Regions from separate parts of the Devosia rhizosphaerae genome, predicted to be linked through region 1. Evidence: riboswitches for the same ligand, from Rfam matches in the RefSeq annotation. Region 1 holds a riboswitch; the other holds the start of a gene.
The links. Region 1 has a riboswitch for thiamine pyrophosphate ahead of thiB (thiamine ABC transporter substrate binding subunit). Riboswitches for the same ligand answer to the same signal wherever they lie in the genome.
Positions count from the first base shown of each region.

Region 2: linked by a shared signal. The riboswitch ahead of QOV41_RS03580 (YkoF family thiamine/hydroxymethylpyrimidine-binding protein) and the one ahead of thiB (thiamine ABC transporter substrate binding subunit) in region 1 are both predicted to bind thiamine pyrophosphate.

Region 1 is NZ_CP126539.1:981,309-988,721, forward strand. Features, by position in the region: gene QOV41_RS04740 (ATP-binding cassette domain-containing protein) at 1-634, opposite strand, end outside; gene QOV41_RS04745 (ABC transporter permease family protein) at 621-2,231, opposite strand; gene thiB (thiamine ABC transporter substrate binding subunit) at 2,239-3,243, opposite strand; TPP riboswitch at 3,313-3,410, opposite strand; gene QOV41_RS04755 (thiamine diphosphokinase) at 3,431-4,129, shown strand; gene rpoH (RNA polymerase sigma factor RpoH) at 4,188-5,060, opposite strand; gene QOV41_RS04765 (RluA family pseudouridine synthase) at 5,225-6,253, opposite strand; gene QOV41_RS04770 (DUF6476 family protein) at 6,252-6,584, shown strand; gene QOV41_RS04775 (coiled-coil domain-containing protein) at 6,586-7,413, opposite strand, start outside.
Region 2 is NZ_CP126539.1:730,129-737,541, reverse strand. Features, by position in the region: gene QOV41_RS03600 (NtaA/DmoA family FMN-dependent monooxygenase) at 1-124, opposite strand, end outside; gene QOV41_RS03595 (ABC transporter substrate-binding protein) at 121-1,128, opposite strand; gene QOV41_RS03590 (ABC transporter ATP-binding protein) at 1,132-1,881, opposite strand; gene QOV41_RS03585 (ABC transporter permease) at 1,878-2,672, opposite strand; gene QOV41_RS03580 (YkoF family thiamine/hydroxymethylpyrimidine-binding protein) at 2,689-3,297, opposite strand; TPP riboswitch at 3,288-3,399, opposite strand; gene QOV41_RS03575 (alpha/beta fold hydrolase) at 3,452-4,273, shown strand; gene QOV41_RS03570 (hypothetical protein) at 4,230-4,598, shown strand; gene QOV41_RS03565 (hypothetical protein) at 5,224-5,472, opposite strand; gene QOV41_RS03560 (serine hydrolase domain-containing protein) at 5,735-7,413, shown strand, end outside.

The DNA.
Region 1 (7,413 bases):
GCTCCACCAACCGGCCCCCATTGAGGTGATACTGACGATTGGCAATCGCAGCGATGTCATCGCTGTGATGGCTGACGAGAATGGTGTGCCAGCCATGCCTTACCGTGAGGTCGCGCACCAGCTCCCGGATGACGCCTCGGGTATCGTCATCAAGTGCGGAGAAGGGCTCGTCGAGCAGCAGCACCGGTCGTTCGCGCAGCAAGGTCCGCGCCAACGCCACCCGCTGTTTCTGGCCTCCTGAAAGCGTCGCTGCCGGTTGGGCGCCGATCCCCTTTAGCCCCACCTCGCTCAGCGCTGAGGCAATGGCCCTCTGTGCTTCTGCCCTTGGGGTGCTACGCGGCAAGCCCAAAACGACGTTCTTGGCGGCCGAGAGGTGATCGAACAAGCTCTCGGACTGCAGGAGTAGTGAGACGGGTCGCTGCTCCGGCTCAAGGGGAAGCAGGTCACGCCCGTCCAGCGCCAACTCGCCAGATATTGGGCGCTGAAATCCGGCGATTAGATCGAGCAATGTCGACTTGCCCGAACCGCTGGCGCCCGAGACTGCGGTCACCGCGCCAGGTTCGGCAGAGAAGCTGAACTGGTATGGACGTGCCTGCCCTAGATAGGCGAAGGTGAGCGAATTAGCGCGCAGCATTGGCGAGCCTTTCGAAGAGTTTGGGCAGGCCGATGAAGGCTACGATGGTGCCCACGAGGAGAATGGCGGCGATCCCACCCGCGTCATTGCTGCGATAGGCCCCCAAGGCGCGGAACATCATCAGAGGCAAGGTCTGGAAGTCTTGTGTGCCGAAGAGCGCGATCACGCCCAGATCGCCCAGCGAGAAGCAGAAGGCAAGTGCCAGCATGATGCCCAGATCACGGCCGATCAGGGGGTACTCGATGGCCCGGAACTGCTGCCATCCGGTCAGGCCCAGCGAACGGATGAGCTTGCCCCGGGTCCGGTTTATCGCTTCGAGCGGCGGCCCCAGGGTTGCCATGGCGAAGGGCAGGGCAAGCAGGCTGTTGCCCAGGATCACCACTGCAGGCGCCGCATGCGCCGGAGCGATCCCAAAGGCTCGCACCAGGAGGAAGAAGCCAAGCGCCAATACCACCGCGGGAACGGCCAGATAGGCAAAGGCCGGAGTTCCCAGCGCGGTCCGCAGTCCGCCATTGCTGGTGCCTGCGCGGCCCAGAGCCAACGCCAAAGCCAGGGCAAGCGTCAGGAGGGCGGAGGCCGTGCCGATGCCCAAGCTGCTCAACGCGGCCCACCAGAAGGTGGGTCGTGAAAGCAGCGAGATCATGTCAGGTCCGATGCCGTCGACGAGAACAGCGATGAGCGGGAGCAGGAAGGCAAGAAGACAGAGCGTCAGCACAATGGCCTGCAGCAGGCGGGCCAAGCCGGCATCGCGCCAGCGCGGTAGTGTGGAGGAACCAAGACTCGTGGTGATCGGCGCCATGGCCGAGGCCGCCAGAATAACTGCCGAGCAGATGGCGATCTGCGTCGCCGCCAGCCGCACGGCACCGGTCAGATCGAAATCTTGTCGGACGGCGGCATAGATCGCCACTTCCAGCGTCTGGTTGGCGGGACCACCGCCCAGCATCAAGACAATTGGAAAGCTGGTAAAGGCAAGGAGAAAGATGATGGCCGCGAGGCCCGGCACCGTGCCGCGCAACGCCGGCCAGTCAATGATGCGGAAGCGCGCCCAGGCCGATAGCCCCAGCGATTGGCCGGTCTTAAGCCGCGCGTCGGGTATGGCGTCGAGACGCGCGAGCATGATGCGTGCGGTAAAGGCCGCATCGAGAATGACATGGGCAAAGAGAATGCCCGAGAGCCCAAATGCCGGGTTACCGATCGGCGCCCCGAACAAGGCTTCGCTGAGCTGATTGATCCAGCCATTCCGGCCCCAGATGGAGAGGAGCCCGAACGCCACCACCATGCCCGGCGTAACGATGGCCGAGGCAAACAGCGCCACCACCAGCTCGCGGCCAAAAAAGCGCAGTCGGTTCAGCGCCCAGGCCAAGCCCATGCCCACAACCAGCGAGATGATCGTGGTCAGCCCCGCCTGGATGGCGGTCATCCGCACCAGATGGGCGATGTCGAGCCTGGAAGATCCGGAGCCTTGGTCCGTTGCCGCGGCGAGGATCGACCAGAGCAGCAGCCCGATCAGCGCGCCGATGGCAAGCGCCAGCCCGGTGGCCACCGCGACCCGCAGGGGGCGTCGCGGCAGCGTTCCGGCCAGTGGGGAAACGGCCATGGGATGCCTACTGGATGGCGGTCAGCATCTCGTCGATCCAGGCCTGCCGGTTGGATTCGATTTCCGCGTCGGAGAGGTTCAGCGTCTCTTCTGGCTGCGGCAGCTCGGCAAAAGCCTGATCGATTTCTGCATCGCTTTCCACCGGGAACATCCAATTGTTCATGGCGATGATTACCTGCGCGTCAGGCGACACGAGATAGTCAAGGAATTCGCGCGCGAGCTCCTGATTGTCCGACGACTTGAGAATGCCGGCGACTTCCACCTGGGCGAAGTGCCCTTCCTCGAACAGCGCCGCTGCGATGCTCGCATCGTCCTCGGCGATGATGTGGTAGGCCGGCGATGTGGTATAGCTCAGCGCCATGTCCGCTTCCCCGCTGAGGAAGAGGTCATAGCTTTCGCTCCATTCGCGGGTGACAGTGAGGATATGGGGCGCCAGGCCCTCCCAGATCTCCGCCGCGCGATCGCCGTAAGCGGCCTTGATCCAGAGTACGAGCCCGAGGCCCGGCGTCGCCGAACGGGGATCCTGCACGACGATCTTGAAGTCCTCGGGCAGCGCAATCAGTTCCTCGAAGGAGCTGGGTGGATTATCGACGCTGTCGGTGTCGTAGACAAAGGCGAAGTGGGAATAGTCGAACGGCACGAACTGCTCGTCCGACCACGCCTGCGGCAGGTCGAGGCCACTGAGGTCCAGGCCATGATCGGCAAAAAGGCCGGTCGAACGCGCCTCCCCGGCAATGGCGGTATCGAGCCCCACGAGGACGTCGGCTTCGGTGGTCTCGCCTTCCAGCTGCACGCGCCGCAGCGTGCCAATGGAGCTGTCGGCCGCCACCCAGTTCACCGTGCAGCCATCGCACACCGCCTCGAAGCCTTCCTTGAGCTTGGGGCCGGGGCCCCATTCGGCGGCAAAGCCATCATAGGTGTAGACAGTGAGCGTCGGCGCGTCCTGGGCAAGGGCGGGCGCTGCAAGCAGTCCGGAAAGGACCGCAGCAATGAGGTGGGCAGATTTGACCATGGGTCATCCCTTCATCGTTTGCGGCCATGAAGAAGGGGATGCGTCAATGGCGAGGACGAAAACGAGACGCCCTTGCCATCTCGAACTTCCTCCGCCAGCATGACCTGGTTCAGGTTCAATGGGTAACTCTCAGCTCCGGAAAATCCGGAACACCCCAGCGAGACGCCCCAGACTTAATGAGACTTCCGTGACAGCACAAGGGACTATCGTCGAACAGGCCCTCGAGGTCCTTGCCTTCGCGTCGCCGCTGGCGATTGTGGGTGGCGGTGTCGTCGACCCAGCGCTCTTACGCGAATTGGCAGAGCGTGGCATTGCGCTGGTAGGAGCCGATGGTGGCGGCAACGCGATCGGTGCGGCCGGACTTACTCCGGCAGCGATCATCGGGGATCTCGATTCCCTCGTGGACCGGGCAGGGTGGGAACAGCGCACGCGCGTCATCCATATTCCCGAGCAGATCACCACCGACTTTCAAAAGGCGCTCTATTGTACCAAGGCTCCCGTGACCCTGGCGCTGGGCACCACGGGCAAGCGGCTCGATCACACGCTTGCTGCGCTCAGCGCCGTCCTGCAATTCGCCCCCAGCCGCCGCCTGCTCCTCGTCGATGAGGTTGATGTGGCGCTGGCAGTCACGGGCACCATCACCTTCGAGGCCAGGGCCGGCGAACGGGTGTCGGTCCACCCCCTTGTCCCCATCAGCTTCACCCGCTCCACCGGCTTGCTCTATCCGGTGGATGGACTGACGCTCGCAGCAGGCGGCCTTATCGGCACGTCGAACCAGGGGCTGGGCGGGCGCGTCGAGATTGTGCCGGCTTCCGATCTCCCCTGGTTATTGATCCTGGGCAAGGAACGGCTTTGGGATCTTGTCGAGATGCCAGTCGGCGCCTGAAACGAAGCAACAAAAAAGGGGGGCCGGAGCCCGCCTTCGCTAATTGAGATAGTGATCGTTACGCGTCGGCGCGCGCCGCAACCTTGACCGCGTCCTGCACCTTTTCAAAGGCGCGGACCTCGATCTGCCGGATACGCTCCCGGCTCACGTCATATTGCTGCGCCAGCTCCTCGAGCGTGGACGGATTTTCCTGCAGGCGACGCGCCTGGAAGATGGCTCGCTCACGATCGTTCAGCACGTCCATGGCGTTGTTCAGCAGACCCATGCGCTCGCGATATTCCTCGCTCTCGCCCAGCGATGTTTCCTGGTCGGGTGTGTCGTCCACCAGCCAGTCCTGCCACTCCGACGAGCCCTCATCCGCCCGCATGGGCGAATTGAGCGAAGCGTCGCCGGAAAGCCGCGCATTCATCGAGACGACGTCGTCTTCGGTGACCTTGAGCGTCGTGGCGATCTGCTTGATCTGGTCGGGGTGTAGGGCACCGTCTTCGAGCGCAGCGATCTGCCCCTTCACCTTGCGCAGGTTGAAGAACAGGCGCTTCTGCGCGGCAGTGGTGCCGATCTTGACCAGGCTCCATGAGCGCAGCACATATTCCTGGATAGCGGCGCGGATCCACCACATCGCGTAGGTCGCAAGGCGGAAGCCCTTTTCTGGCTCGAAGCGCTTCACCGCATGCATCAGTCCAACATTACCTTCCGAGATCACCTCGGAGATGGGCAGGCCATAGCCGCGATAGCCCATGGCGATCTTAGCGACGAGGCGCAAATGGCTGGTGATCAGCTTCTGGGCGGCGCCGGGGTCGGCGTGCTCCTTGTAGCGCTTGGCCAGCATGTATTCTTCATCCGGCTCCAGCATTGGGAACTTCCGGATTTCCTGAAGATAGCGGCTTAAGCCCCCTTCGGATGAGAGGACGGGAAGATTGGTTTGGGCCATATGAACGCACCCCCTTTTTGATTTCCCCCGCTGACGCGGGCGGAAGACAGTCCTATGATGTCCGTTGTCGGCCCATCGTCAGACTACGATGGATATAAGGACGCACTTGGGCGATTGTAAGAGCGAGAATCGCTACAAATGTATGACGCGGTGATCAGTTCCCGCTAACGGGCGAAAGCCTTGTTGAATGGTTCCAATGCGTCCTCCAGCTTCTGCAGGTCCTCGGGCAAAGGCGCCTCGAAGAACATCTCTTCTCCGGTTGCCGGATGCTCGAAACCGAGCTCGGCGGCATGCAGAGCTTGGCGGCCCAGCGCCTGAATGGGCGTCGCTAGCTCGGCAGGCAGACGATTGATCTTGGTGGCGTATCCAGATGCATAAACGCTGTCGGCGACCAGCGGATGCCCGATATGAGCCATGTGAACGCGGATTTGATGCGTCCGGCCGGTTTCGAGGTGGCACTCGACACGGGTGATGTCCCAGCCGGGGTCGCCAAATCTTGCCTGCACGAAGTAGTGGGTGATCGCTTCGCGTCCATCCTTGCGCACTGACTGCTTCAGGCGATTGTTGGCGTCCCGGCCCAATGGCGCGTCGACACTACCTTTAGCCGTCTCCGTCATACCCCACACAAAGGCGATATAGGCGCGATGCAGCGGTCCGGTCCTGCCATGGTCAGCGAACTGGTCGGAAAGATGCTTGTGTGCCTTTTCGGTCTTGGCGGCCACCATGACACCTGAGGTGTCGCGGTCGAGCCGATGGACGATGCCGGGCCGGCGAACGCCCCCGATCCCCTGCAAGGATGCGCCGCAATGATGGATTAGCGCATTCACCAGCGTCCCTGAGGGTGAACCCGGGGCAGGGTGGACCACCATGCCTACGGGCTTGTTGATGACGATGAGATGGTCGTCCTCGAACAGGATGTCGAGTGGGATGTCTTCGGGTTGCGGCTCGGGATCTTCAGGCGGTGGCGCGACAAGGGTGATTGTCTCGCCGGTCTTTAGCCGGTATTTGGGCTCGCTAACGACCGCGCCGTCGATGGTGACGGCGCCGGTCAGGATCAGATCCTTGATCCGGTTGCGGCTCAGGACGTCGTGCGCCTTGGCCAATACAGCGTCGAGCCGCCCGCCCGCCAGCGCCTCGTCGACGACGAGTTCGACCTCGTCGCCCTCAAACTCTAGATCGGTATTTTCGGCCATGAACGATCCTGAAATTGCCAACGAGCCGCTCTCTCCAGAGGCGGAGGCCGCGCTGCGCAAGGCGCGCCGCGCGTTCCTAATTGCGATTGGCACAATGGTTCTGGGCTTTATGGCGATTGCGTTCGCGCTTGTCTATCGGATCACGCGTGACGCGCCGCCGCCCAGCGTCGCGGAAAGAGTGGTTTTGCCCCCGGCGGCCGAAGTTGCTGCCGCGGTTGTGAGCGATGGGACGATCAATGTCACCTATCGGCTGGACGGCATCACCCATCTCGCCCTGTTCGACCGGGCTACCGGGGAATTGGTCCGCACGATCGTCATAGCCACCGAGTAGCCTAACGACTCTGGATTTCCCGCAGCGCGGTCATGCGATCCGATACGGCACCCGAGCGATCGGGGGCAGGCAGGTCGTCTTGTTTCGCTTCCGTCTGGTTTTCTGGCCCGTCATCGGCAAAGCGCTGGATGCGATCGAAAAGGCTCTCATCGCTCGGTGCGCTGGTGGGCTGGACGTCGGCGGAATAGACGATGCGGGTGACGCCCGCCGCAATGTCCCTTAACTGGTCCCGCAGCTGGTCTTCCGAAATTTTCTCCGTGCCCCAATCCGCCAAGATGCTGGCCTCCACCGTGGCCACCTTTTGGCGCACAGCGTCCAGATCGTCTTCTGCACTCAGCTCATCTGCGAGTAACCCCGGCTGGGTTTCCGTTTCTCCGGCGTCAGAGACGGGCCGGCTTTCGTCCAGCAGGGCATTTAGCCGGCTTTCGGCGCTGGCAATGCGGGCTTCGGCCGCGGCAAGCTCATCGGCATCGATGTCGTTGCCGTCGCTGCGCTTGGCAAGGGCGGCGCGCATCTGGGCAATGGCCGCGGTCGCTTCGGCACTACGCCGGTCGGAGGTTTCCAGCCGCGCGAGGAGACTATTGGCCTGTTCTTCAAGGAAGGCGGCGCGCTTGCGTTCAATCGCCAGCGTCGTTGTCAGCCGGTCGACATCCTCGTCATAGTCTCCCGACAGCACCGTTCCACCAGGCTCGGTGCCTTGCGGCAGGTCACCCCGCAGGGCTTCCCGCAAGGACTGCAACTCCGCAGTCCGCGTTTCCAGGTCGCGTTCGCGCATGCGCAGGCGCTGAGCAAAATCGGTGTTTTCGCGTTCGAGCTCCTGCACCCGGAT
Region 2 (7,413 bases), 250 kb from region 1:
TGTCGATCCAATAGGCGAGATCGGTCGAGGCGAAGGCATTGCTCTCCGGCATGCGCCAGCCGGCTTCATGGCTGCCCAAGCCAAATATAACGGCATTGAGCCCCATGCGCCGGCTGTTACTCATGGCGTACTGCCGAGATAGTCATTGGAGTAATAGGCGGTGAAATCGGGCTTGGCGGTTACCGGAGCGCCATCGCCGTCCTTGAGGATGCCCGCATCGAACAGGAAGGTGCCGACTGCGTCCATCTTGGCGGGGTCGATAGTGCCGACAGTGCCGTTTTCGGCCTTGAGATAGTGACCATCGATCAGGGCTTGCAGAGAGGCACGGACGAAATCGCGGTCGAGCAATACATCAGCATTGGCGGCGACCAGGATGTCGGCGGCCTCATCGGGATGGGCAACGGCATACTCATAGCCGCGCTGGGTGGCGCCGATGAAGGCCTTGGCAGTTTCGGCATTGGCGGCAAGGTAGGTGCTGCTGGTGCCGATGAAATTGGTGTGCTGATCAGGCACGCCGAAATCGGCGTAGCGGAAGGCGCGCTGCGCCGGCCCGTCACGCTCGGCTTTAACGCCTTCCCAGGTATAGACTTCGAGGGTGAAATCGACCGCGCCATTGGCAAGGGCTTCATAGGCAGAGGTGCCGAGTGTGACAGTTTCGAACTCGCCTGTGCCACCATCGTGGCGAATAATCGTGCCGATAAGGGCGCTTTCCCAGGCGCTCCCAAACCCAGCATAGATTTTGCCGTCTAGATCGCTAGGTGTCTGGATATCCTGCCGGTCGGCATTGAAGACGAGACGCCCGGTTTCGGTCTGGACCAGGGCATAGGTTGCGACGAGATCGGCACCGGCGGTGCGCTGGGTAAAGAGGCCAATGGAGCCCAGGATACCGAAATCGGCAACATGGTTGGCGACCAGTGTTCCGGCGGACGTATCGGTATAGGGGAGAATTTCAACCGCAAGCCCGGCCTCTTCGTAGAAGCTTTTCGCTTCGGCGACGTAGAGGCCGATGTGGTTGGTATTGGGCGTCCAGTCGAGCGCGATGGTGACGGGAGTGGGCTGGGCGAAAGCTGGCGTTATGGCGAGCGTGGCAGCAAGGCTAAGCGCGGGGATCAGGCGAGAAAGGGTCATGGATCAGTTCTCTGGATTGAGCAGGGTCTGCAAGACTTCGGCTTCCAGGGCGGCAAGGGCCGGTGACCCGATAACCTGGCGGGGATGCTCGAGGGGAACCTGGAATTGATGGGCGACGCGGGCGGGACGGGCCGACAGCACATAGATGCGATCGGACAGGAGCACGGCTTCGCGCACGTCATGAGTGATGAGGAGGACTGTCCAGCGGTGGCGGGTCCACATATCGGCCAGCCAACACTGCATCTGGGTTCGGGTCAGGGCATCAAGCGCGCCGAAGGGTTCGTCGAGCAGGAGCATGGAGCGCTGCTGGACGACAGTACGCAGCAAGGCGGCGCGCTGACGCATGCCGCCCGAAAGCTGGGCGGGATAGTGGTTTTCAAAGCCGGCAAGGCCGAATTCGCCAAAGAGCGGCGCGACCTTGGCGTGGGCGGCTTGACGGCTGACGCCCTGGATTTCAAGGCCAAGCGTCGTATTGTCGATGATGCGCCGCCAGGGCATGAGCGCATCGCCCTGCGGCATGAACGCGAACCGGTGTTGCGCTGGGGTGAGGGGTTGGCCATCGAGCAGCATCTCGCCAGCATCGGGCGTAGTCGCGCCGGTGAGCAATTGCAGGATGGTGGATTTGCCGGCGCCGGAAGGGCCAAGGATGGAGACGAATTCGCCCGGTTGCACGCTGAGGCTGACATCGGCGAGGACGTCAGTGGGGCCGAAGCTCTTGCGCAGGTTTTTAAGGTCAAGGCGGGCCGGGCTCATGGGCGGCTTTCCGTCAGGCGAGCCCACGGCATGGCGGCGCGTTGCAACAGCACGGTTGCGCTGAACAGTAGCAGCGTAAGCGTGGCGCTGACAAAGACCGCGGCGAGCACAAGATCGGGTCGGAAATTGTTCTTGGCATTGAGGATGTAAATGCCCAGGCCCCGGGCCGCGCCGGCATATTCGGCAAAGATGGCGCCGACCACCGCATAGGTGATCGAGATGCGCAGGCCCGCAAAGAAATAGGGCAAGGCGGAGGGCAGCCGAGCCATGACGAAGATGCGCCAGCGGGAGGCACCCATGGAGGCAAGGAGCGCCGAGATATTGTGGTCGGTGGCTTCATAGCCCTGGGCGAGGGCCACCAGCATGGGGAAGAAGGTGACGAGCGCCACCAGAACTATCTTGGGTGTGAGGCCGAAGCCGAACCACAAGACAATCAGCGGCGCGATGGCCACGAGCGGCAGGGTTTGGGTGATAATGAAGACGGGAAACAAAGCCCGGCGTAGCGGCCGGAAAAAATCAATGAGGATCGAGAAAACAAAGGCGGCAGTGAGCGAAGAAGCAAAGCCGAAGGTCGTGGCCTGAAGCGTTGCGAGGGTGTGGCGAGCGAGGGCCTCGCGCTGCTCGAAACCCTGGACGATGATGCGCGACGGCGCGGGCAAAGCGGTTGCGGAAATGCCCGAAAGCTGCACATAGGCTTCCCAGCCCAGGATCAGTGTGGAGACCGAGGCTACGGCCGGTCCGGCATGGCCGAAGAGGCGCGCGAGCAGGCCCGGCAAGGCGGCGTTCGACATGAATCGGCCTTCCTGTTCAGCGGGCGCTGGGGCTGTTGGCCGAAACCGTCAGGTCGATGGTGACATGGCCCTCCGGTGGGCCGAAGCGGCAGAAAACCTGCTCAATGGTGGCAAAGAGGGCACCGGTATCGCCATTGAGCTTGGTGGCGAAATGCTTGGACTTCTCGAACGTACCCGACTGCTTGAGAAAGTCGATGCAGCCATAGATTTCGTCCATGTGGTTGCCCTGCCCCAACACGTAAAGCGAGAGCTGGGCGACCGAAAACACGTCCATGTCGGGGGCATTCTGCACCGCGGCCAGCGCTGTCGTCTGCCGTTCGGCCAAGGGCGCGACCGGGCCATCGAAATGCGACGAAGCGCAGATGGCATCGTCGGGCTCGCCGGGACAGCCGCGCGAAAGGGTAGCCGAAAGGACACAATGTTTGCCGCTGCGCGCGGCGGCGCTGAACAGGTCGCGCATGGCCGGGAACAGCACTTCTGGGGGACCGACCAGCAGCGTCGCGATATCGTCGGTCTCGATGCGCAACTGCTCGCGATAGGGATCGAGCGCGGACAAGGCGCTCGTGATGACGCCGACGAAGTCGTCGGTCATGGGATATAGGGAAATCTGTGCGCCAGAAAACATCGCCCGCCTCGCTCCGCTGGTATTACCCAGATCAGCTATAGGGTCCGAAGGCTATCTGCCCTCATCTCAGCCCCGACCTACGGAGCACCCCTGTGGATGGCCACACCTTATGCGCTGAAGTTCCTCAAATGCAAGCCTTCTCAACGGGGTCCATCTGAGCCGATCAAACGTAATTCGCGCAAACGATAAAGTCCGCGCCGTCATCTTCCTGGTGCACGGGCTGGGCGCATCCAGCGAGCAGTTCCACGCTGAGGCGATTGCCTTTTCTCGCCAGGGCCACCGCGTCCTGGTGCCAGATCTCCGCGGGCATGGCTTGTCTGGGGTACCCGCCAAAATTGATCCTACGGGCTTCACAGGTCCGGCGCTGGCGCAGGACCTGCTCGATATCCTGGACCAGGCTGGCGCCGGTCAGGTGCACTGGGTCGGCAATTCGCTGGGGGGCATCCTGGCTCTCTATCTCCTCGGCACGCCGGCCGAGAAGCGACTGGAGACGCTGGCGCTGTTCGGCACCTGCTTCTCCCTCGACTTGCCGGCGGCGACCTCGCTGGCACTGCGCCTAGTCTTCCTGCCGGGAGCGCCGGTGATCGCCTGGTTAACGGCACGCGGCACCACCAGGAGCCCTCAGGGCGGGGCAATCATCAAAAAGGCAATGCGCCAGTTCAATGTCGTAGCCGGCGCGGCAATCACCGCCAATATCCGCCGCTATGATTTCCTGGAAAGTGCCCGGGCATTCAACCCGCCCTTGCTGGTGCTTAGGGGTGGGCGCGATCGAGCCGTCAACCTGCGCCTCAAAGGTGATATGGAGAAGCTCCTAGATTCTCCCAATCTCAGATTCGTCGAGCTGAAGCGGGGCGGCCATTGTGCCAATCTGGATGTGCCGGTGCAGTGGCGAACCTCTTTGCTGGGCCACTGGACGCATCAAAGGAGTGCGGATGGAAGAAACCAAGCACCTGATCGACGCGCGTCGTCTGTATAGCGAGCTGATGGCCAGCCAAAGCAGTTCTGACGACCCGCGGCTGCAACGGATCTTCGAAACAGTGCCGCGCGAGGCCTTTCTGCCACCAAACTGTAGAGCTCGTCGAGGAACTCGGCGGATCGCCTATTGCCTACTGTGCTGTGCAGTGGGGGAAACCGACATCGCCGTCATGCTTGCACCAAGCGAGGAGCCGCTCGAAGGCAAAGCTGTTAGACTGGCGGCCAAGCCGACCAGTCTGCACCTGTTTGACCGCATAACGGGCAAACGGCACGAAACGCAGGTGCTGTACTCCAACAACGCTAGAGCTCCGGCATTGGCAGTGTAACGGAGCGCCAGCAAAAACTGCGATCTGCGGACAAGTCGGTTGGGCCGCCCGAGCGCGACCAGTCCGCTTGCCATCCCCTCGTTGTCCTTGATGGCCTTCCGCATGTTGCAATTTAGGGGATGTGGAGCTTCGCGCTTCCCAAGAGCGGCTTGGTCCTATTGGGGACCAAGCCCCCCTCGATGCAGCAAGGATCGGGCACAGGACGGCAAATGATCGATAACGCCCCACCTGGGGCAACCTTCCATCTTAAGCAGAAGGTGGCGCTCAAACCTGCCTCGGCAGCTATCAAGCCGCGCCGAAAGTGTATGGAAAGTAGATCAAGAACGGCTTGGAGCAGATGATCCGTCGCATGACGCCCGACTGGCGGACCCGGCTCGCCGAGCTGCCAGCGCCGACGATTGGAACAGCCCGTCTCATGATCAGAGCGATCCCGATTACCTATGCTTTCGGGAGCCAAAGGCGGAATAGCAGGCGTTCAGCCAAATCTGGCCCGATGGCAGTTGCCGCCCCCCTGCAGTCATTCCTGCTGATTACGTGGTTGCCCATTTTATTAGCTACCGCTCAACAACACATGACCATTCCCAAAGAGGGCTGCAGGCGGCGTGGCCGCCTCCATAGGGCCGGTTCAGCTTCGCCCCGGTGTCACCGGCTGCAAGGTGTCGGCATCAAAGAACAGCATGCTCGTGCCGCCATGCCCGTTCGGGACCCAGGCGCGGATGAGACCGCTCCATTCTTCTACGCCAGTGGTTTGCACGCCCCGGTCGCGAAGCGCAGTTTCAATGGCGAACTTGGAGCGGCCATGGATGGTGTCTTCGTCGTCGCTTTCGTTGGCGAAGGCAGGGGCGGCGCCCATACCGGTTATGCGAGCGGGCATATCGGCGCGTAGATGGCGAAGGTGCTCAACGACTGATCACGTGATTTAATGGTCAAGACCCGCTAGCGACTCGGTCGAGACGTGCGCGATCTAGGCCGTGCGACGGCACCGATTACTTAACCGAGGATGTACTTGGGCCAGGCGACAGCCCTTTCGGATGGAGGGGCTGGGGGTTACCCCCCAGTCCTTTCAGGGGGTGCTCCCGGTGTTAGCGAGCAGAGCCGCCATCGATAATGAAACCATTCAATTTATGAGGTTTCAAATGCGAACGCTGACCATGCTCGCCACGCTGGCAATAACGCTCACCGGCCCGGCCCTGGCACAACAGGCTGAGCTCTCACCGACGCCAGAGCCTGCGGAAAAGAGGCTCCAACAGCAAGACGTCGACACTTGGCTCGACGGTATCGTGCCCTATGCTCTCAAGGCCGGTGACATTGCCGGCGCTGTGGTCTCGGTCGTCGCTGACGGCGACGTCCTTACGACCAGGGGTTATGGAGTGGCCGATGTCGGCACTGGCAAGCCAGTCGATCCGATGCGAACGCTGTTCCGCGCGGGGTCCGTGTCCAAGCTGATGACCTGGACGGCCGTGATGCAACTGGTTGAGCGCGGAGCACTCGACCTTGACACCGACGTCAACAGCTATCTCGATTTCATCATTCCGCCATTCGAGGGACAGCCCATCACTCTGCGGCAGATCATGACTCACACGGCGGGCTTCGAAGAACAACTCAAGCACGTCATCACATTCGATCCGCAAGCCGTGGTGCCTTTCGAGGACCTCGTCAGGGACTTCATCCCGGCGCGCATCTTCGCCCCGGGGACCACGCCCGCCTACTCCAACTATGCCACCGCGCTCGCCGGCTACATCGTTCAGCGCGTTTCGGGGGAGCCGTTCGGCGAATATGTCGACGAGAACATCTTCACGCCACTCGATATGGAGAGCGCGACCTTCTCGCAGGACCTGACGGAGGCGCAGCTCAGCGACCTCTCCCATGGCTATCACACAGCCAGCGGCCAGCCGACGCAGTTCGAATTGGCAGCCGCGTCGCCGGCTGGGGCACTTACTGTCACCGCTCCCGACATGTCCCGCTTCATGCTGGCGCATCTGAATGAAGGTCGTTTGGGCGAAGCGCAAATCCTTGAGCCCGAAACAGCGCGGCTCATGCACGAGCGAGCCTTCGCCAGCATTCCGGCGCTCAACGGCATGACCCTCGGGTTCTACGAGAATTCAATCAACGGGCATCGCGTGATCAGCCATGGCGGCGACACCCAGACCTTCCATTCCGACGTCAATCTGTTCATCGACGAAGGCGTCGGCGTTTTTGTCTCCATCAACAGCACCGGCGAGAACGAGGCGGCCTATGATCTGCGGGCCCTGTTGTTCTCGGAATTCGCCGATCGCTACTTTCCCGGTGAAGATGCGCCGCTGTCTACCGACATTGGGGAGGGAAATGCCCATCGCCTAGTCGGCCAGTGGACGGCGTCGCGCCGCTCCGACACAAGCTTCATTAGCCTGGCCGAACTCTTGGAGCCGACAGTCATCAGTGTGACTGAAGATGGCAAGCTGCAGGGAACCAACCTGCCCATCATCGGTGCCGATATCCACGAATGGATTGAAGTGGAGCCATTCGTCTGGCAGTCGAGCAACAGCCACGAACGCATTGCAGCGATCGTCGACGAAACGGGTGCAGCCCGCTTCAGCCTCGACACCATGGCGCCGACCATGGTGTATGATCCGGTACCATGGCAGCGCTCGGTAAGCTGGCTCCTGCCTGCCCTCCTCGCGAGCCTAGGGGTTCTGGCGATTGCTGCCGCACAATGGCCTGCTGCCGCTTTGATCCGCCGGCGTTATGGCGCGCCGCTTGCGCTGCCCGTTGGCGCTCGTGTGGCCTATCACGGGCTGCGCGCATCGGCCTTGGTGATCGTCGTTGCGTTCGCGGG